DNA from 4 places in the Micromonospora sp. WMMD1219 genome. Region 3 is predicted to be linked to each of the others. Evidence: riboswitches for the same ligand, from Rfam matches in the RefSeq annotation. Region 3 holds a riboswitch; each other region holds the start of a gene.
What was found. A riboswitch is a leader RNA that binds a small molecule or an ion and turns the genes downstream of it on or off. The one in region 3 is predicted to bind cyclic di-AMP.
Positions count from the first base shown of each region.

Region 1: linked by a shared signal. The riboswitch ahead of ACN27C_RS23365 (transglycosylase family protein) and the one ahead of ACN27C_RS16370 (coiled-coil domain-containing protein) in region 3 are both predicted to bind cyclic di-AMP.
Region 2: linked by a shared signal. The riboswitch ahead of ACN27C_RS29845 (C39 family peptidase) and the one ahead of ACN27C_RS16370 (coiled-coil domain-containing protein) in region 3 are both predicted to bind cyclic di-AMP.
Region 4: linked by a shared signal. The riboswitch ahead of ACN27C_RS05605 (coiled-coil domain-containing protein) and the one ahead of ACN27C_RS16370 (coiled-coil domain-containing protein) in region 3 are both predicted to bind cyclic di-AMP.

Region 1 covers NZ_CP186057.1:5,013,585-5,018,357, forward strand. Annotated here, with positions in the region: gene ACN27C_RS23355 (winged helix-turn-helix transcriptional regulator) at 27-503, opposite strand; gene ACN27C_RS23360 (LLM class flavin-dependent oxidoreductase) at 551-2,113, opposite strand; cyclic di-AMP (ydaO/yuaA leader) riboswitch at 2,285-2,430, shown strand; gene ACN27C_RS23365 (transglycosylase family protein) at 2,429-3,079, shown strand; gene ACN27C_RS23370 (YbaB/EbfC family nucleoid-associated protein) at 3,267-3,716, shown strand; gene ACN27C_RS23375 (M4 family metallopeptidase) at 3,827-4,773, opposite strand, start outside.
Region 2 covers NZ_CP186057.1:6,391,334-6,396,106, reverse strand. Annotated here, with positions in the region: gene ACN27C_RS29860 (acyltransferase family protein) at 1-307, shown strand, start outside; gene ACN27C_RS29855 (hypothetical protein) at 388-732, shown strand; gene ACN27C_RS29850 (hypothetical protein) at 860-1,624, shown strand; cyclic di-AMP (ydaO/yuaA leader) riboswitch at 1,933-2,074, shown strand; gene ACN27C_RS29845 (C39 family peptidase) at 2,279-3,121, shown strand; gene ACN27C_RS29840 (alpha/beta fold hydrolase) at 3,281-4,027, shown strand; gene ACN27C_RS29835 (CDP-glycerol glycerophosphotransferase family protein) at 4,034-4,773, opposite strand, start outside.
Region 3 covers NZ_CP186057.1:3,376,356-3,381,128, forward strand. Annotated here, with positions in the region: gene ACN27C_RS16360 (STAS domain-containing protein) at 390-749, shown strand; gene ACN27C_RS16365 (SRPBCC family protein) at 851-1,303, shown strand; gene ACN27C_RS16370 (coiled-coil domain-containing protein) at 1,327-2,400, opposite strand; cyclic di-AMP (ydaO/yuaA leader) riboswitch at 2,405-2,535, opposite strand; gene ACN27C_RS16375 (cation diffusion facilitator family transporter) at 2,679-3,593, opposite strand; gene ACN27C_RS16380 (HelD family protein) at 3,685-4,773, opposite strand, start outside.
Region 4 covers NZ_CP186057.1:1,182,559-1,187,331, reverse strand. Annotated here, with positions in the region: gene ACN27C_RS05615 (helix-turn-helix transcriptional regulator) at 1-254, opposite strand, end outside; gene ACN27C_RS05610 (carbonic anhydrase) at 422-1,075, shown strand; gene ACN27C_RS05605 (coiled-coil domain-containing protein) at 1,133-2,161, opposite strand; cyclic di-AMP (ydaO/yuaA leader) riboswitch at 2,166-2,296, opposite strand; gene ACN27C_RS05600 (YibE/F family protein) at 2,451-3,725, opposite strand; gene ACN27C_RS05595 (SHOCT domain-containing protein) at 3,889-4,098, opposite strand; gene ACN27C_RS05590 (metal-sensitive transcriptional regulator) at 4,223-4,522, opposite strand; gene ACN27C_RS05585 (heavy-metal-associated domain-containing protein) at 4,603-4,773, shown strand, end outside.

The DNA of each region.
Region 1 (4,773 bases), 1.6 Mb from region 3:
CTCCGAGGTGTGGTGGAAAAGGGAGGTCAGGCGGACAGCAGGCCCGGGCCGGGCAGGACGGCCAGCTCGCCGGGCGGTACGTCGTGCCCGGCGTCGCAGCGCAGCCGCGCGTGCACCGGCGCGCCGCACTCGTCGTGGGCAACCCGGACCGCCGGGCCGGCCTCGTCGGCGGCGTACGCGTCGCCCCACTGCCGCAGCGCGACGAGCACCGGGATCAGGTCGCTTCCCTTGGCAGTGAGCACGTACTCGTCGCGGGTGCGCTGCCCGGGCTCGCGGTAGGGACGCCGGTCGAGCAGCCCGTCGGCGACGAGTTGCTTGAGGCGTGCGGCGGCCACCGGCTCGCTGACGCCGACCCGCCGGGCGAAGTCGTCGAAGCGGCGGGTGCCGAACGACGCCTCCCGCAGCAGGAGCAGCGTGGTGCGGTTGCCGACCACCTCGAGCGCCCGGGCGATCGAGCAGTTGGCGGTGGACCAGGAGTCACGGTGGGCGAGGAGGTCCGTCATGGCGTCGACGGTACCCACCTGACTTAGGGAACCAAAAGTCAGCTACCTCACAGCTGGCCGGGGAAGAAACCGTGCCGGGCCAGCGGCTCGACGATCTGGTGCTCCTCGTACGACAGGTGCGACAGCAACGTGTCGGTGAGCAGGTCCACCGCCTCCTGGAGTCCGGTGAAGTCGCCGGGCCGGCGGACCAGCTCCACGAGTGCCCGGTCCACGCTCTCCACCACGCCGTGGATCACCACGTGCTCCTCCTCCAAGCGGTCCAGCACGGCGGCCAGCCCGGCCTCGGAGCGGCGCAGGTGCGGGAAGATCGAGGCGTCCTCCAGCCCGTGGTGCTGGGTGACCATCGTGCAGTAGGCCGCGCAGTACGCCCCGAGCGTCCAGTTGTTCTGCCGCATGGTCATCTCGTTCAGCGCGGCCCGCGCCCGGCCCGGTGTGACCGAGCCCTGCTTGACCTGTTCCAGCAGGTCGCGCACCTGGGCCAGCTCCTGCCGCAGGTGGTCGTGCACGTCCACCAGGTGCTGCCCGGCGGCCTGTCCCCGGGCCGGGTAGGTGTGCCCGGCCGGTGGCGGCGGGGCGCTCGGGCGGGTGGACTCGTCCCAGGGGCGGCGCGCGCTCAGGCGTACCCCCGGGTCGGGGGTGGGGGTGACACCCAGCGTGCTCGGGCCGCCGGCGGCGGCCTGCTCCTCGGCGGCCGCGCGGGCACCGCCGCCGGGCGTGGCGCGCTCGGCGGCGACCAGCTCCCGCACGGCGGGCGCGACCTCCTGGCCGAAGATCTGGATCGCGCGCGGCTCGTCGCTGCCGAGGATGAACGTGGTGATGCCGTGCTCCAGCGTGAGCCCGGCCAGTTCCTCCACCCACTGGTCCGGCGGCCCGGCCAGGAAACCGGCCGACGAGCGGGCGAACGTGCCGGTCACGTTGAGCATGCGGCGGATCGCGGCCGGGTCGCGCCCGGCGGCCCGGGCGCCCTCGTCGACGAGCGCGTTCAGGGCGGGCAGCTCGTCGGGGCCCTTCGGCAGGTACGACAGGGACGGCAGCCAGCCGTCCGCGGCGCGGCCGACCAGGCGCAGCATGCGCGGCTTGTACGCGCCGACCCAGATGCCCACCGGGTGCGCGGGCGCCGGGCCGCGCTTGGCGCCGACCACCCGGTAGTGCTCGCCGTCGACCCGGATCATGCCGCGCCGGTCGGTGTCCCAGACCTCGCGGATCACCCGGATCGCCTCGTCCAGGGCCTCGACGGCGGCGCCGGGGGACAGGCGCCGCCCGCCGGTCGCCTCGATCGCGTCCCAGAACGCGCCCGCGCCGAGCCCCAGCTCGACCCGGCCGCCGGTGAGCAGGTCCAGGCTGGCGATGCTGCGGGCCAGCACCACCGGCTGGCGCAGCGGCAGGTTGAGTACGTTGCCGGCCAGGCGGATGCGCTCGGTGGCGGCGCCCACGTAGGACATCAGCGTCCAGGTGTCCAGGAAGCCCGGCTGGTACGGGTGGTCCTGGAACGTGACCAGGTCCAGCCCGACCTGCTCGCAGAGCCGGGCGAGCGCCACCACCTGGTCGGGCTGCCCGGCGGCGGGGGTGAGGAAGCCGCCGAAGGTCAGCTCGTGTCCGTGATCGGTCATCCGTCCCGTCCTCCCGTGATCTTGCCTGGCCCTGCCACCGTAGCGCCGCCGCCGGTAGCCCGGCCGGGTGAAGAGCATCACAAGAAGTGGACGATCGTCGCAAAACGCTCCTAGCGTCGGTTTCGTTCGCAGACGCGGACACCGCGGGCCGGAAACGCCAAATCCCGCCGCCGTCCCCGGTAACCGAACCTCGCGCGGGAGCGGGGGAACCACACGTTCCACGGTGCATCGTCACCTCGGGGTGAAGCCGCCACCGGCGGCCGGGCTCCTCGGCCCGAACCCGACAGCTCACCTCGTCGGCGTGGAGGAATCCACATGGCAACTGAATACTCAGCCCGAAGCCGCCGTACCGCTCTCGGGGCGGTTCTGGCCGGCGCCGCCGTCGGCGCCGCGACCCTCTTCGGCCCGGCCGCCCCGGCCAGCGCGGGCGTCAACTGGGACGCGGTCGCGCGCTGCGAGTCAGGCGGCAACTGGAAGATCAACACCGGCAACGGCTACTACGGCGGGCTCCAGTTCTCCCGCGCCACCTGGAACGGCTACGGCGGCAAGAAGTACGCCGCCCGCGCCGACCTGGCCAGCCGCTCCGAGCAGATCGCCGTCGCCGAGAAGGTGCTGCGCGGTCAGGGCATCGGCGCGTGGCCGGTCTGCGGCAGGAAGGGCGGCTCGGCGAACGCCGGGTCGGCCGCGGCCGGCGAGCGGGCCACCACGAAGGCCACTCCGCGCAAGGCCGCCCCGGAGCGGCCGGCCCCGCGCAAGGCCGCGCCGGAGCGGCCCGCGACGAAGGCCGCGCCGCAGCCCGCGAGCGGTGCCGGGACGTACGTGGTCCGGCGCGGGGACACCCTGTCGGAGATCGCCGTGGCGCAGCGCGTCGACGGCGGCTGGCGTGCCCTGCACGAGCGCAACCGGGCAGTGGTCGGCGACGACCCGGGCCTGATCTTCCCCGGTCAGCGGCTGCGCCTGCGCTGACAGCGGTCCGGAGAACGCCCGGCCGGTCCGTCCGGCCGGGCGTTCACCCGTCCGCGACACGCCGCGTCGCCGGTGTCCGGCCTGCTCGCGGCGCCGGGGCGCGGCCCGCGACAGCCGGTGACCGCGATTCGTCGGAGCCGGTTGCTAGGGTCACGGTGCTCGGCTAAGACGTGAAGAAAGCGCGGAAATGACCAACGACCCGTTCTCGGCGGCCGCGAGCCTCGACGAGATGCTGACCCGCACGCAGCAGGCGCTCACCGCGATGCGCTCCCGGGCCTCGGCGCACGCCGACGGCGAGCCGGGCGACCTGCTCCGCGCCGAGGGCACGGCCGCCGGCGGGCGGGTCCGCGCGGTCGCCGTCCAGGGTGGCCGGCTGGATTCCGTGACGGTCGACCCGGAGCTGGCCGGCGAGCCCCTCGACGTCCTCTGCGGACACCTCGTCACCGCCGCCAACGCCGCGTTGTCCGAGCTGGACGCCCAGGTCAGCGCGTCGGCGCGGGCCGACGCCGACGCGCTCGCCGCCCGGCTCGGCACCATGGGCGACCAGGTCGAGCTGTTCGGCCGCGCGATGCACGAGGCGGCCGCGCGGATTCACCGCGACCGCGGCACCCCGTCCCGGGCCGGCAGCCCGGCCTGACCCGACGGCCGCGTGGCGCCGCGACCCCGCGACGCCCGGCACGACGAGGCTCTGGCACGACGAGGCGGCCGGCCGCCGGGAGGACGACGACCGGCCGCGCTACGCCACGGTCAGCTCAGGGTGACCGCGGTGTCGTCGACGACGAAGGACGTCTGCAACGAGCTGTCCTCCACGCCGCTGAACGAGATGGTCGCCGTGGTGCCCGCGAGCGACGAGATGTCGAAGGACCGCTGCACGTAGCCGGTGGCCTTGTTCAGGTTGGAGTAGGTGGCCAGCGTGGTGCTGCCCGCCTTGACGGTGAGCTTGTCGTACGCGGTGCTGGTGGTCGACTCCGCGCTGTCGACGTGCAGCCAGAAGCTCAACGTCGCCCGGCATCCGGCCGGGATCGTCACCGACTGGCTGAGCGTGTCGGTGTGCGACGAGCCGTACCCGTCCAGCCACGCCTTGTACGAGCCGCCGTGTGCGGCCTGGCCGCTGTCGGTGGTGATGACGCCGGACGAGGCGCTCCAGCTCACGTTGCCCGACTCGAAGCCCGGGTTGGCGAGCTTGTTGCCGGAGCAGCCGCCCGACGGCGGAGTGGTCGTGGTGCTCGGCGTGGGCGTCGGGGTGCCGCCGGCACAGGTCGGCTCGCCCGACTGGGCCGGTACGCTGACCGCGGTCCACGCCGCCTTCACCGCGTTGAACTCCGTGCAGCCGCTCGGGTAGAGGTTCTTCGCCGCCTGCAACGTCCACACGCGGTACTTCAGGTAGGACGAGGACGACGTCTTCAGCAGCATCGCGTTGTACATGATCTTCATGGCCTTCTGGATGCCCAGGCCGGTCACGCTGCTGCCGTTGCAGGTGGAGCTGGAGGGCTGCCCGTTGGTCGGGCTGCTGCCGTTGGCCAGCAGGTAGAACCAGTGGTTGCCCGGGCCGGCCGCGGCGTGCACCTCGGTCGACGGGATGCTGCTGGAGTAGCAGTTCGGGTCGCCGAGCGCGGACGGGTTGTACATGTTGCGGATCGGGCCGGAGCCGACCAGGTTGATCTTCTCGCCGACCAGGAAGTCCGGCGCGTCGT
Region 2 (4,773 bases), 3.0 Mb from region 3:
CACTGTGCTGCGGCTGACCGGGCACTGGGGGACCGGGCTGCCCGGCTGGCGCGGCCCGGTCGCGGTGCTCGGCTTCCTGGTGGTCACGCTCGCGCTGGCCGCCGCGCTGCACCGCTGGGTGGAGCTGCCGATGATGCGCCTGCTCGGCCCGTCCCGCCGGGCCCGCACGGCGTCGCGCGCACCGGCCGTGCCGGCTCCACGCGGGTCCGCCGAGGACGCCGCCACCCCGGCCGCCGACGGGGGCGCGACGTCCGTCGCCCGTCGGGCCGAGGGCATCGAGTACGCCGGGCGGCGTCGCCCGGACTGACACGCGCCGTCGTCTGCCGGCCGGTCCGCGACACGCCGTGCGGCGGTGCGTTCGTGGGGGATCGGCGGTAATTTGTACCCGTGCTTCCGATCGCGCTCACCTGCCCCGTGTGGTGGGTGGCGCGCTGGACCGCCCGGATGCTCGCCAGTCTCGCCGTGGTGGTCGCCTGTTCGTTCGGCGCCGCCACGCTGCCGTCCGGTGTCGCCGCTGCCGCCCCGGCTCCGGCGGTCGCCGCCTCGGCGTACACGGTCACGGGCGCCTCGACCGCCGCGCGGCCGGAGGTCGACCGCGTGGCCGAGCGGCCGGCCTCGCCCGCCGGTGTCCCGGCGCCCGCTCGCCGGGCGACGGTCCCGGCCGTCGCGGAGCCGGTCCCGGCCGGACGGGCCGCCGCGCCGGCCGGCCCACGGGCCCCGCCCGCCCGCTGATCCGCCCACGGGCCGCGCCCGTTCCCGCACCCACCGAACGTCATCCCCGCACCCGCCTCCCGGTGGCCCGCCCGCCCCGGCCGGCCGTGCGGCCCTCCCGCCAGGTTCTTCCCGTGAGGTGCCGACCATGTCGCAGACCGCTCTGTACCACTTCCTCACCTCCGTGCCCGAGGCCGCGGCCATCTGGTCCTTCCTGCTGCTGCTCGCGCTGGGCCTGCTCGCCGCGCTCGTCGCCCGGCCCGAACGCGAGCCCGCGCCGGACGCCGTCCCCGAACCGGCCGACGCCGACGCCGCCCGCCGCGACGACCTGGTCCGGTACGCCGAGGAGGTGGCGGTGGCCGCCGCCGGGGCCGCCCAGACGGCCCGCCGCCGCCGGGAGCGGTGGCTGGCCGCGCAGGACGAGGCGGAACGGGCCTGGACCGCGTACGACGAGGCGGACGCCGCCGCCCGCCGCCTGGCCGGCGCCGCCGCGCTGGCCGCCCCGCGCACCCCGCGCACCCCGGCTGAGTACGCGGCCCGGGAGCGCTGGCTGCACCACGCCGCCATGACGGCGCACTGGCGGGGCGACCTGACCGCCCGTCAGCTCGCCGACGTGCTGGCGGGTCGCAACGGGTGGGATCCGCGCCGGCACCCGGCCGAGCAGGAGACCGTGCTGGCACGCACCGTCCGGGACGGTCGCCGGGCCGGATGGGAGAGCGCCGCCGAGCGGGAGCGGGCGGCGTGGCGGGACGCGGAACTGGCCGCCGAGGCCGCCCGGACGCTCGCCGCCGAGGCGTACGCCGCCACCGTGGCGCTGCGGCCCGCCCCGGTGTACCGGAGCGCGACGGCGAGCGCCCAGCCGGTGCCCGCGACGGTCCGCAACGCCCGGTGGCGCCCGGCCCGGGTCGGCTGAGACGACCGTCTCGACCGAATCGTTACCCGGAATGTGGTGAGCCCGGTCACCCGGGCCGCCGAAACGGGCGTCCGGCGCGGAACAGGTCATCGAGTCGCGCGATTGCCGGGCCGGTGCTGGCCGTCTGTCCGCTTTCCGCCGCCGGGTGCCGTCGAAACTGCTTGTCCCATTGAGCGAAGTCAGTAACCGGGTGTTCCGAAATCCGTTACCGCGGATCACGTTTACGCAGGTGGGAGCGCTTGGCATGGGACATACCCACCGGTAGTGTCGGCGCGTCCGATGCGGTAATCGATCGCCGACGGCGACGCCGCACCGACCCGCCTAATCGTGTTCCACGAACCGGGGACCCATGAGCACCATCGGGGTGAATCCGCGAGCCACGGCCCGCGGTAGGGCGTACTTCCCGCCCGAATCCGTCAGCTAACCCGGTCGGCGGCCACGGAAGGAGTACCCCTCTTGCCCACCCCTCGATCGTCCCCCCGCCTCCACGGCACCGCGGTGCCCGCGCTCGCCTGACGCGCGACCGGCAACCGCCCCCTGGGCGCCCGGCATCACGGGCGTTCCCGATCCCCCGGCCATCCGGCCCCGCCAGCACGTGTGAGTTCCTCCGCGTGCCGGGCCGGCGTGCGCCGCTCACGCCCCGTGGAGGATTTCGTGAAGCACCACCTGAAGCGTCAGCTGCGACGGATCGTCACCGAGCGCCCGTACCAGATCATCGCCGGATCGGCCGCCGCGCTCGTGCTGGCCGCCGGCGCCGGCACCGTCGCCACCGCCGGTGACGACGCCCCGGTCGAGGAGAACACCGCGGCGGTCGCCGATCTCGGCGCCGCCCGTCTCGGCGAGCAGCCCGCCAGCCGCGGCGAGGCCCGCATCGCCGTCCCGCCGGCGTCGCCCAGCGCCTCCGCCGCGCCCAGCGCGTCGCCGAGCGCCTCCCCGTCGAAGAAGGCCACGGCCGACCCGGACACCACGCCCAAGGCCAAGCCGAAGCCGCCGTCGAGCAAGTCGCTCGACTACGACTACCAGGCGCAGATCAACTACTTCTACTGCGGTCCGGCCGCCGTGCGCAACGCGCTCAGCGCCGCCGGCATCGAACGCAGCCAGGACGCGCTCGCCGGCCCGCTCGGCACCACCGAGATGGGCACCAACTCGGCCGAGGACACCACCCGGGTGCTCAACCAGCAGGTCAAGGGCAACCCGTACCGGACCCGCATGATCCCCGGCACCGCCACCCCGGCCCAGATGGACCGGCTCCAGGCCGACGTGGTCGAGGCGATCACCAACGGCCGCGCGGTCGTCGCGAACGTCGCCGGCACCGCCACCGACACCAACGGCGGCTGGCACTCGTTCCCGGGCGGCCACTACGTCGCCGTGGTCGGCTACAAGGACGACGGCCGGACCGTGCGCATCGCCGACTCGGCCGACCCGTCGCTGCCGTCGTACTGGGTCACCACGATCGACCTGGCGAACTGGGTCTCCACCCGCGGCTACTCCGCCTGACCCCGCCCGGCCCCGCTGATCTTGCAGTTGCGGCCCCGTCACAACGGGCAAGCCGGGCGTCCCACGGGCCGAAACCGCAAGATCGACGGGATGGCGGGCGACGAGGCTGGCCGGGGTGCGGTCTCGCGTGTCCGGGGCGGGCGGTGGCAGACTGCGCCAATGGGCGATGCGACGGGGAAGCGGCACCTGATTCTCCTGCACGGCATGGGTGCCACCGGCGAGGTGTGGCTGCCCTGGGCGCCGCTGCTGGAACGCCGCTGGCCCGGCCGCTGGCTCGCCCCCGACCTCGCGGGACACGGCTGGTCGCCCTCGCTCGACGGCTACTCGTTCGAGGCCCTGGCCCAGCGCGTGGTCGACGGGCTCGGCCCGGTCCGGCTCAGCCCGGACGACCGGCTGGTGCTGCTCGGGCACTCGCTCGGCGGCGTGGTGGCGCTGGCGCTCGCCGCCCGGCAGCGAGGGCTTCCGGTCGACGCGGTGGTCGGGCTCGGCATCAAGGCGGTCTGGTCCCCGGCCGAACTGGCCAAGTCGGCGGAACTGGCCGCCCGGCCGGTCACCTGGTTCGCCACCCGTGACGAGGCGGCCCGCCGCTACCTGCGGGTCTCCGGGCTCGCCGGGCTGTTCGCACCGGACCATCCGGTGGTGGAGGCGGGGCTGCGCCGGGTGGACGGCCGCTGGCGGCTCGCGATGGACCCGGCCGCGTTCGCGGTCGGGGAGCCCCGGCTGCCGGCCCTGCTGGCCGCCACCGGTGTGCCCGTGCTGCTGGCCCGGGGCGAGCTGGACCCGATGGTGACCGACGCGCAGCTCAAGGAGCTGGGCGTGCCGGTGGCGACGCTGCCCGGGCTGGGCCACAACGCGCACGTCGAGGATCCGGAGGCGGTGCTCGCCCTGCTCGACCCGTACCTCTGAGCGGGCCTACACCTCGGCGCGCGGCGCCGGGACCGCCCAGTCGGGTTCCAGCTCCCGGCGGGCGGCGGTGAGGAACGCCTCGGCGTACCCGTCGGCGGGGAAGTCGCCCAGGTACCGGGTCCGCGCCGCCCAGCGCCGCGCCGCCTTCGGGTCGGCGTCGAGCAGGTCGGTGAGCACTTCGTCCACGTTGGACATGTCACGCCGCAGCACGTAGCCGGACGCCGCGAGCGGGAACCGCTCGACGAAGTGCGCGCCGTCGGCGCCGGTGTCGGTGACCGCGTACGGCTTGCCGGAGTAGAGCCAGTCGGAGATGACCCCGGACACGTCGGAGACCAGCGCGTCGGCGCGGTTGACGCACTCGGTGAGCGTCAGCTCGCGGCTCGCGGCGGCGCCCCACAGGTGCGGCCGGCCGGTCTTCGCCCGGTCGGCGGCGAGCAGTTCGGTGAGCCGGGCGAGCTGACGGGCCGAGGCCGGGTTCTTGCCGGTGTACGGGTGGGCGCGCAGGATCACCGCGGCGCCCCGGTCGATCAGCCGGCGGATCAGCGTCTCGGCCACCGGCAGCGAGCAGTAGTTCGCGTCGGCGTGGTGCCCGGTCCAGGTCGGGGTGTAGAGGACCGTGGGGTGCGCCGGTGCGGTGACCGGCTCCCGGCGTACCTCGATGGCCTCGACCTGGGGCCGGCCGACCACGACGAACTTGTCGGCGGGGATCTCCACGCCGGCGCGGGCGTACCTGTCGATCGCGGCCT
Region 3 (4,773 bases):
GCCACTTCGGACTCCGGTGTCCATCCGGCGGGTTCACTGTCTCGGGCAGTGCCCCACCGGCACGCCCGGCAAACCATGCCCGGGTCACGGGCGGCCCGGGCAGCGAACGGGACGAACCACCCGAACGCGCCGGGACCGGTGCCCACGGGACGTGCGTGCGCCCGCTACCCTGGTCGGCGGATCGGCCGGGCCCGCCCGGCCGCAGGGTTGGCCGCGGCCCACCTTGAAGGGGAAACTGGAACCCGGAGGTCCGGATTGGGTACGCCCAGGTGTGCCCAGTTCGCGAATTGCTCATCCCGGGGGGTGGCGACCGGGCCGTCGGAGGAATACGCTCGGTCGCGGCCCGCGTACTGATGAGGCGCCCGTCATGGGCGAGTGGAGGTGCTCGCGTGAGCCTGTCGATCGTGAAGTCGGTGCGGCCGGGTGGTGTCGTCCAGATCGCGCCCCGTGGGGAGATCGACGTCGACACCGCGTACGAGGTGCGGGAAGCGATCGCCGAAGTGCTCGCGAAGGGCCGCCCCTCGCGGATCGAGCTGAACATGCGGCTCGTCACGTTCATCGACTCGGTCGGCATCAGCGCCATGGTCGCGGGCTTCCAGACCTGCGAGGTCAGCGGCGTCAAGCTGGTGGTCACCGAGCCGAGCCGGTTCGTGCACCGGCAGCTCTGGGTGACCGGCCTGCTCGGCCTGTTCGGCGCGCCCGAGCCGTGGTTCGCCGACGACACCCCCGAGGTGCTGCCCGGCGCCTGAGCGCCGTTCACACCCCCTGCTGCCAGGGGACCTTCTACCCGTTGCCAGTCCGGCGTCGGTACGGGACGATCGTCGCGACGCACGACGGCGAGGGGGCCCGCTTGCAGAGCAGCGACAGCTTCAGCTACACCGTGCAGGCCCGGTGCACCCGGGCCGAGGCGGTGGCGCTACTGGGTGACCTGAGTCGCCAGGGCGAGCTGCATCCGCTGATCGTCCGGGTCCGGAAGCTGCCGGCCCGGCCGGGCGCGCTGGCCAGCTACGCGATCACCGACCGGCTGCAACTCGGCCCGCTGCACTTCCCGGTCACGTACCAGGCGGACGTGTTGATCGCCGGCGAGGACGAGGTCGTCACCGTGGCGCGGCAGCAGCCCGCCACGACGGTCCGCAACCACACCCGCCTGCGCGACGAGCCCGACGGCACGGTACGCATCGACGTGGAGATCACGCTCACCGCACCGGCACCGCTGTTCGGGTACGCGTTCCGCCAGGCCCGGGCGGCTCACCTGGGCCTGGCGGCGCGTCTCGGAGCGACCCTGGAGGGCCGGCCGACCTGATCCGGCCGCCCTCCAGGGTGCGCTCAGTACACCGACAGGTGCACGTGGTTGGTGTGGTCGCTGGACGGGTCGCCGTTGCCGCCGCTGTACGACTTCCACCCGCTGCTGGGCAGCCAGATCTGCTTGAACCAGATCACGTAGAGCACGGCGAGCGGGTCGGCGTTGCGCACGAAGTACGCGGCCAGGTTGTTGCCGTACGTCCGGTCGCCGCCGGTGGCCACGCCGCCGAAGCCGCTCTTCTGCGCGGCGAAGTCGCAGGCGCGCCCCTTCGGGTGCTCACCCGAGCCGCTGGGCCGGTGGCAGGAGACGTACCGGGTGAAGCCCGCCGCCTTGGCCTGTTGCAGCGCGTGCAGCGTGCGTGGGGTGATGCAGCCGTTCGCCGGGGTCGGGTCGTTGACGCTGCACGACTCCGACGGCCAGGAGCCGTCCGAGTTGCGCGGCGCGGGCTTCGCGTTCTTGCTGGAGGTGCCCTGGACGCTGCCACCGCCGCTGCTGCTGCGCGAGGCCCGGTCGTTCGCCACCTCGAGGGCACGCTCGGCCTGCTCCTTGCGCTTGCCCATCACCGCCACCTGCTTGCGCTGCTCGCGGATCTCGCCGTCGAGCTCGGTGCGGGTGCGGGTGGCCTCGTCACGGGTCGCGATCAGGTCGCGCAGCGTACGGTCCTCGTGCGCGGCGACCTGCTCCAGCGCGGCGGCCCGGTCCATGAAGCCCTCCGGGCTGCTGCTGCCGAGCAGCGCCCCGGCGGTGCCCAGGCGGCCGTTGCGGTACGCCACGGCGGCGATCTCGCCGACCTTGGCGTCCCGGACGGCCAGTTCGGCGCCGACCGTCTTGAGTTGTTCGTTGAGTTGCTTCTGCCGGTTCACCGACCGGTTGAGCGCGGCCTTCGCCTCCAGCCAGCCCTTGCTGGCCGCGTCGAGCTGGGCGCGCAGTTCGGGCGTGCCGCCCTCGTCGTCGCCGGGCGCGGCGGCGAGCAGGCCGGTCGCTGGCGCCGCCGAGGCGGGGGAGGCCGGAACGGTCGCGACGCCGAGGGTCAGCGTCGCGACGAGCAGGGCCGCCAACCGGGCGGCCGTCCGTCGTACAGGTGCCACTGGGGGCATTCACACGTCCTTCCGTCAGCGCCGACCGGGTTAGCTGACGGGTTCGGGACGGAAGATCCCTACCGCTGACGCGGATGCACCCCACGTACGTGGTTCCCCGGCTCGTCCCTGCGGACGATTAGGCGACGGCCGCCCCACCGGGGCCGGTGGCGCCCGCGGGTGCGGCCGCGACCGAGACTACCGGCGCTGCCCGGGCACGGCTCCGTGGAGCAGTGCCACTAGGCGGGGCAAAACCGGCATAAGACTACATTAGCCACAGTGATTTAAGTGTGTCCTAATCACCACTCGGTCTGTCCGCACACTCCAGCCGACGCTCCGGGTTCGACCTGCAACGTGGCGTGATCGATGGAGAAGTCCTCGTGCAGGGCGGCCCGCGCGGCGGCCAGCACGCCGGCCGGGTCCACGCCCGGGTCGGTGGTCAGGTGCGCCGAGGCCACCTCCATGCCCGAGGTGAGCGTCCAGACGTGCAGGTCGTGCACCTCGGCCACGCCGGGTACGGCGGCCAGCCGGTCGTGCACGGCGGTCACCTGGAGGTGTTCCGGCGCGGCCTGCACCAGGATGCGCAGCGCGGCCCGGCCGAGCCGCCAGGTACGCGGCAGGATGAACAGGCCGATCCCGACGGCGACCAGCGGGTCCGCCCACCACCAGTCGGTCACCGCGATGACCAGGGCGGCGGCGATCACGCCGAGCGAGCCGAGCAGGTCGCCGAGCACCTCCAGGTACGCCCCGCGCAGGTTGATGCTCTCCTTCGACCCGGCGCGCAGCAGCGCGAACGCGACGATGTTGGCGAGCAGGCCGAGCACCGCCACCACCAGCATCGGGCCGGCCAGCACCTCCGGCGGCTCGCCGAAGCGGCGTACCGCCTCGACCAGGACGTAGATGGCGACGGCGCCGAGCAGCACGGCGTTGGCGAGGGCGGCGAGCACCTCCAGCCGGTAGAGCCCGAACGTGCGCTGCGGGTCGGTGCCGGCCCGGCGGGTGGCGGTGATCGCCGCGAGGGCCATGCCGATGCCGAGGACGTCGGTGAACATGTGCCCGGCGTCGGAGAGCAGCGCCAGCGAGCCGGTGGTGAAGGCGGCCACCGCCTCGACCACCATCAGGGCGGCGAGCAGCGCGAACGCGGCCCAGAGGCGGCCCCGGTGGCGGTGTGCCGCGTTGGCCACCGCACCGCTGTGGTCATGACCTGCGCCCACGCCAACACCCTCCCTGCCGCGTACCGGCCCGGCCCAATGTATGTTCACATCGCTATGTATGCAAGTGAACTGTGGGTGGCGGCGGGGCCGGTCACCCCACCGGGTCGAGTGTGGTGAGGCGCTGGGTCGCCCGGGACAGCGCCACGTAGAGCGTGCGGACGCCCGAGCCGGGATCGGCCCGGATCTCACCCGGCGCCACCAGCACCACGCCGTCGTACTCCATGCCCTTGGCCTGAAGGCTGGTGACGACCTGGAGGCGGCCCGCGCCGAGCCCGCCCAGCCAGCCCGCCACCTCGTCCCGGCGCGGCACCGGCGTGATCACGCCGACGGTGCCCTCCACCTGCGCGAGCAGCGCCTCGGCCGCCTCGACGGTGGCCGCCGGCAGGTCGGCGGCGGGCACCGTGCGCTCGACCGGCGGCACACCCGTGGACCGCACCGCGGCGGGCAGCGGCAGGTCCGGGTAGAGGCGGCGGATCTCCGCCGCCGCCACCGCGAAGATCTCCGCCGAGTTGCGGTAGTTGGTGGTCAGCTCGTAGCGGTGCCGCTTGCGCCGGCCCAGCGCCTGGTCACGGGCCCGGTCCAGCTCCTGCGGGTCGCCGGTCCAGGCGGTCTGCGCCGGGTCACCGACCACCGTCCAGGACGCCAGCCGCCCGCGCCGGCCGACCATCCGCCACTGCATCGGCGAGACGTCCTGCGACTCGTCCACCACCACGTGCGCGTAGTCGCGGTAGTCGTCCGGACGCTCCCGCGCCGCCGCGCGGGCGGCGCGCTGCCGGTCGGCGTACGTGCTCAGCTCGCGCACGCCACCGGCGAGCTGGTACGGGTCGCGCTTGGGCCGGGCCCGCTGCACCGGCTTGCCGAGCAGCGCGTCCAGCTCGTCCAGCAGCGCGATGTCGGCCACCGTCAGCCCCTCGGTCGCGAGGCTCCGGTACGCGTCGCCGAGCAACCGGATCTCCGCCGAGGACAGGATCCCCCCGGCGTAGCGGCGCAGCCGGTCCGGGCGGGCCAGCCAGTCCAGCACGTGCCGCGGGTGCAGCCGGGGCCACCACGCCTTGAGGAACTCGCGGAACTCCGGCCGCTCGATGATCTCGTCCTCGAACGCGGGCTGCTCCGGCAACCGGCCCACACGCAGCGTGCGGGCCTGCGCGTAGAGCGCGGCGAGCACCGCGTCGAACGCCGC
Region 4 (4,773 bases), 2.2 Mb from region 3:
CGGAAGCGGCCCTTCGGGTTGATCGTGTACTTGTTGCGCCGTCCCACCCGCGTACGCCGCAGGTAACCCCCTGCTTCCAGGTCGGCGACGATGGCCTGGGCCGCCCGTTCGGTCACACCCACCTCGTCGGCCACGTCGCGCAGCCGGGCGGTGGGGTTGCGCGCGATCGCGAGCAGCACGTGGCCGTGGTTGGTGAGGAAGGTCCAGTTACGGCGGCTCCCGTCCTCAACTGGTGTGGTCGCCATGGTGGTCATGCTATGGCCACCGCCGCCACCGGCCGAATCGGCGCGGGCCGAGGGCGGGTGGCAACGGGAAAGTATGAAATGCGTATCACGAATCTTGACGGGCCCCGAGGTGCGTGTGACCGTGGGTCGCGAGGCCGTTCGGCCCGGTAGTTCCCCAGGTAGACGAGGTGAGGGACATGACGCCGAGCACCCCGGAGCAGGCACTGACCGAACTGCGTGCCGGTAACCACCGGTTCGTCACCGGTGCCCCGCAGCATCCGAATCAGGACGCCGGGCACCGCGCGGCTGTCGCCGACGGCCAGCATCCCTTCGCGGTGATCGTCGGCTGCTCCGACTCACGGCTCGCCGCCGAGATCATCTTCGACCGCGGTCTCGGTGACCTCTTCGTGGTGCGTACGGCCGGGCACACCGCCGGGCCGGAGGTGCTCGGCAGCGTCGAGTACGCGGTCACCGTGCTCGGCACGCCGCTCGTGGTGGTGCTCGGGCACGACTCGTGCGGCGCGGTCCAAGCCGCCCGGGAGGGGTTCCGGACCGGGTCCGCTCTGGTCGGGCACCTGGGCGCGGTGGTGGACGCGGTCTCGCCCAGCCTGCTGCGCGCCTCCCGCCAGGGCGTCGACGACCTCGACGGCATCATCGACGTGCACATCGCGCAGACCGTCGAGACGCTGCTGGCCCGCTCCGCCGTGCTGGCTGAGCGGGTGGCGGCCGGGCGGTGCACGGTGGTGGGCATGTCGTACCGGCTCGCCGGCGGCGAGGTGCGGACCGTGGCGCAGTCCCCGGCCCCGCTGCCCGCTCCGGCGGCGCCCGCCGACCCGGCGCTGGCCGGCTGAGCCGTCGGGAAGACGAAAAGGGGCCGCCCGAGGGCGGCCCCTTTCACCGTGTCCGGGTCAGAGCAGCGACATGTGGACGTGGTCGGTGTGGTTCGACGGTCCGCTGTACGAACTCCAGCCGGTGGCCGGGAACCAGATCTGCCGGTTCCAGATGACGTAGTAGATGCCCAGCCGGTCGGCGTTGCGGATGAGGAACGCGGCGACCTCGTTGCCGTACCGGCGGGTGTCGTTGTTGTGCCAGGGCGCGAAGCCGCTGTTCTGGAGCGACCAGTCGCACGCCTTGCCCTTGGGGTGCTCCCACGGCCCGCCAGGCCGGTAGCAGCCCACGAAGCGCTTGAAGCCCGCGCGGCGGACCTCCTTGTACGCGTGCAGCGTGCGCGGGGTGACGCAGCCCGACGTGGTCGGGTCGTCCTCGCTGCACGACTCGGCCTTCCAGCCGCCGTCGGCCGTGCGGCCGGGGGCGATCTTGGCGACCGGTGAGGTGGCGGAGACCAGGCCGCCGGTGAAGCCGAGACCGCCGACGAGCTTCAGCGCGCGCTCGGCCTGTACCTTCTCGCGCTCCATCGCGTTCTTCTGCTTCTCCTGCTCGCGCACCTCGGCGTCGAGCGCGATCTTGGCCTGCTCGGCGCGGGTCTTGACCGCGTTGATGGCGGCCAGGCGCTGCGCGTTGAGGAGGTTCAGCTCGTCCAGGGCGTTGACCCGGCGGACGAACGAGTCGGGCGAGTTGCTCTCCAGCAGCATCGCCATGGCGCCCATCCGGCCGGTCCGGTAGGACTGGGCGGCGAGCTGGTTGACCTGCGGGCTGAGCGCGTCGAGTTCGGTCTGTGCCGTCTTCACCTCGGCCGCCAGCCGCCGCTGGCGGTCCTGCGACTTGGCGAGCTTTGCCTTGGCCTGGAGGAAGTTCCGGTTGGCGGCGTCGATCGCCTCGGTGATGAGCGGCGGTTCGCCGTCCTCCTCGTGTCCCGAGGGGGTGCCGGGGGCCGCCGCGGTGGGGGCCGCGGTCGCCGGGGCCGGCCCGGCCAGCACTGCCAGCGAGGTCAGCACGGCCACCACGGGTGTCAGCCAGCGGCGCAGGGGTGCCGTCACAGTGTTCCCTTCCGTCGGCCGCCGACCGGGTTAGCTGACGGGTTCGGGACGGAAGTGGCCCCTACCGCTGTCGCGGATTCACCCCATGTACCTGGTTCCCCGGCTCGCCCGCGGGCGATTGGGCGGCGGCACCGCTGGCGCCGGTGCGCGCCTTCGGCGGTGACCGGCAGCGAGGTTACCTGACAGCACTCCTGAGGATCTACGTCCGGAAGCCGACCAATAGCGAGATTTCGCCGTGGCGCACCGTGACCAGCGTCGCGTTTGAAATCGATGGTCACGCTGCGGAGTGTCACCATGCGGCCTCCGTACTCTTCCCGCCGCCGAGCGCCTCCAGCGCGTCGTCCCGTCCGGCCGGCGGCCGGGCCGCGGGTGGCGCCGGCTCCGCGCCGCGCGAGTGCCGTCCGGCGGTGGTCACGACCGCGGCCAGTCCGGTCGTCAGCGGTACGGCGGCGATCAGGCCGAGCGTGGCCACCGCGCTGCGGACGATCTCCTGGGCGAGGAACTCGCTCGTGAGGATCTCGCTCACCGGGCGGGAGTCGGCGACCAGCAGGAGCAGCAGCGGCAGCGAGGCGCCCGCGTACGCCAGCACGATGGTGTTGACGGTGGACGCGATGTGCGCCCGGCCGACCCGGGTCGCCGCCCGGTAGAGCTGCCGCCGGGACAGGCCGGGGTTGGCGTGCGCCAGTTCGGTGACGGTGGCCGCCTGGGTGACCGTGACGTCGTCCAGCACGCCCAGCGAGCCGATGATGATGCCGGCCAGGAGCAGGCCGTGCAGGTCCACGTCGCCCTGGAACATGGACAGCGTGGTGGCGTCCTCGCTGCCGAATCCGGTCAGGTGGGTGGCGGACGTGGCGAGCAGGCCGAGCACGCCGGTGACCACCAGGCTGCCGAGCGTGCCGAGCACCGCCACGGACGTCTGCGCGGTGATGCCGTGGGTCAGGTAGAGCACCACGAACATGATCAACGCGGCGCCCACTATCGCCACCAGCAGCGGAGGCTGACCGGCGCCGATGCCCGGCAGCACGAAGCCGAGCAGGATGGCGAAGCTGGCCACCAGGCCGCCGAGCGCGGCGAGACCGCGCCAGCGGCCGAACGCCACGATCGCGGCGGCGAAGAGCACCATCAGCCAGATCAGTGGCGTGCCGCGCTGGTGTTCGGCGATGTTGTAGGACTTCACCGCCGGGTCGGCCGGGTCGGTCAGCTCGACCAGGACGACCTCGTCGCCGACCGCGACCCGGGGCGCGCCCGGCCCGGCCGGGATCGGCGTCTCGACCTGCCGGCCCGCGTCCGGGCCCTGCTCGACGGTCACCGTCACAGTGCCGCAGGGGCCACCTGCGCCGTCCGGGGACTCCGGGGTCGGCGGGCAGGGTTCGGTGACCACCCGGGTCACGGTGCCGTGGTAGCGGGGGACGTCCGCGCCGCCGACCGGCTCCCGGTCCTGCCGGGGCCAGAGCACCAGCGCCGCGATCACGGTGATCACGAACAGCGGCACCACGACGGCGACGAGCAGCCGTCGTACGCCCGGCGGCGCGGCGGGTGCGGGGTGGGTGTGGTCGGCACCCATGGCGTCTCTCCCAACGGTCGCGGCGACGCCTGGTCCGCCGGACCGGTCTGGTCACCCGGCCGGCGTGGACGTGTCGACCACGTCCGGGTCGTCGCCCGGCCATGGTAGGCAACCCGGCCGGGCGCTTCCGGGCACCGTGACCGTGACGCGCGCTCCGCGCGGATCAGCCCAGGCCGGCCCGGCGTCGCCGGTACTCGTCCTCGTCGATCTCGCCGCGGGCGTACCGCTCGTCCAGGATGCGCCGGGCCGTCGTCGGGCCCAGGTACTGCGGGCCGGTCCACCGCACGGCCGCCCAGACGAGGCCCGCCAGCACCGCGAGCACCAGCAGGGACCAGATCCACATCCAGCCCATCATCGGGCTCTGCCACATCATCGGGCCGCCCTCCGTCCGTCGCCGCGGGTCCGCCGGGCCGGCCTGCCCGCCACTTCGACGGTACGACCGGCACGACGCGTCGGCGCGGGTCGATGTGCCCTGCTCCGAGGGTCGGAGGTCCCGCTCAGCCGCGCTTCATCAGGCGGCCGACGGCGGCCATCATCTCGGTCGCCATCTCGTCGGCCCGGCCCTCGGCGGCGCCCTCGTGCATGCAGTGCCGGGCGTGGCCGTCGAGCAGGCCCAGGCCGACCTTGTCCAGCGCCGCCTGGATGGCCGAAATCTGGGTCAGCACGTCGATGCAGTATCGGTCGTCCTCGACCATCTTCTCGATGCCACGGACCTGGCCCTCGATCCGGCGGAGCCGGGCGAGGAGTTGGTCCTTGCTGGCGGTGTAGCCCCGGGTCGGGCTGGACGGCGCGGTCATGAAACCGAGGATAGCGTACCCCTCGGGGGTATGCTAACGTTCCGAACGTACCCCTAGGGGGTATCAGATCGGAGGGCGAGATGGAGACCACCTACCAGGTGAGCGGCATGACCTGCGGGCACTGCGTCAACTCGGTGAGCACCGAGCTGAGCGCGTTGCCGGGCGTCACCGACGTCCAGGTCGACCTGGCCAGCGGCCGGGTCACCGTCACCAGTCAGAACCCGCTGGACGCGGACGCGGTCCGCGCGGCG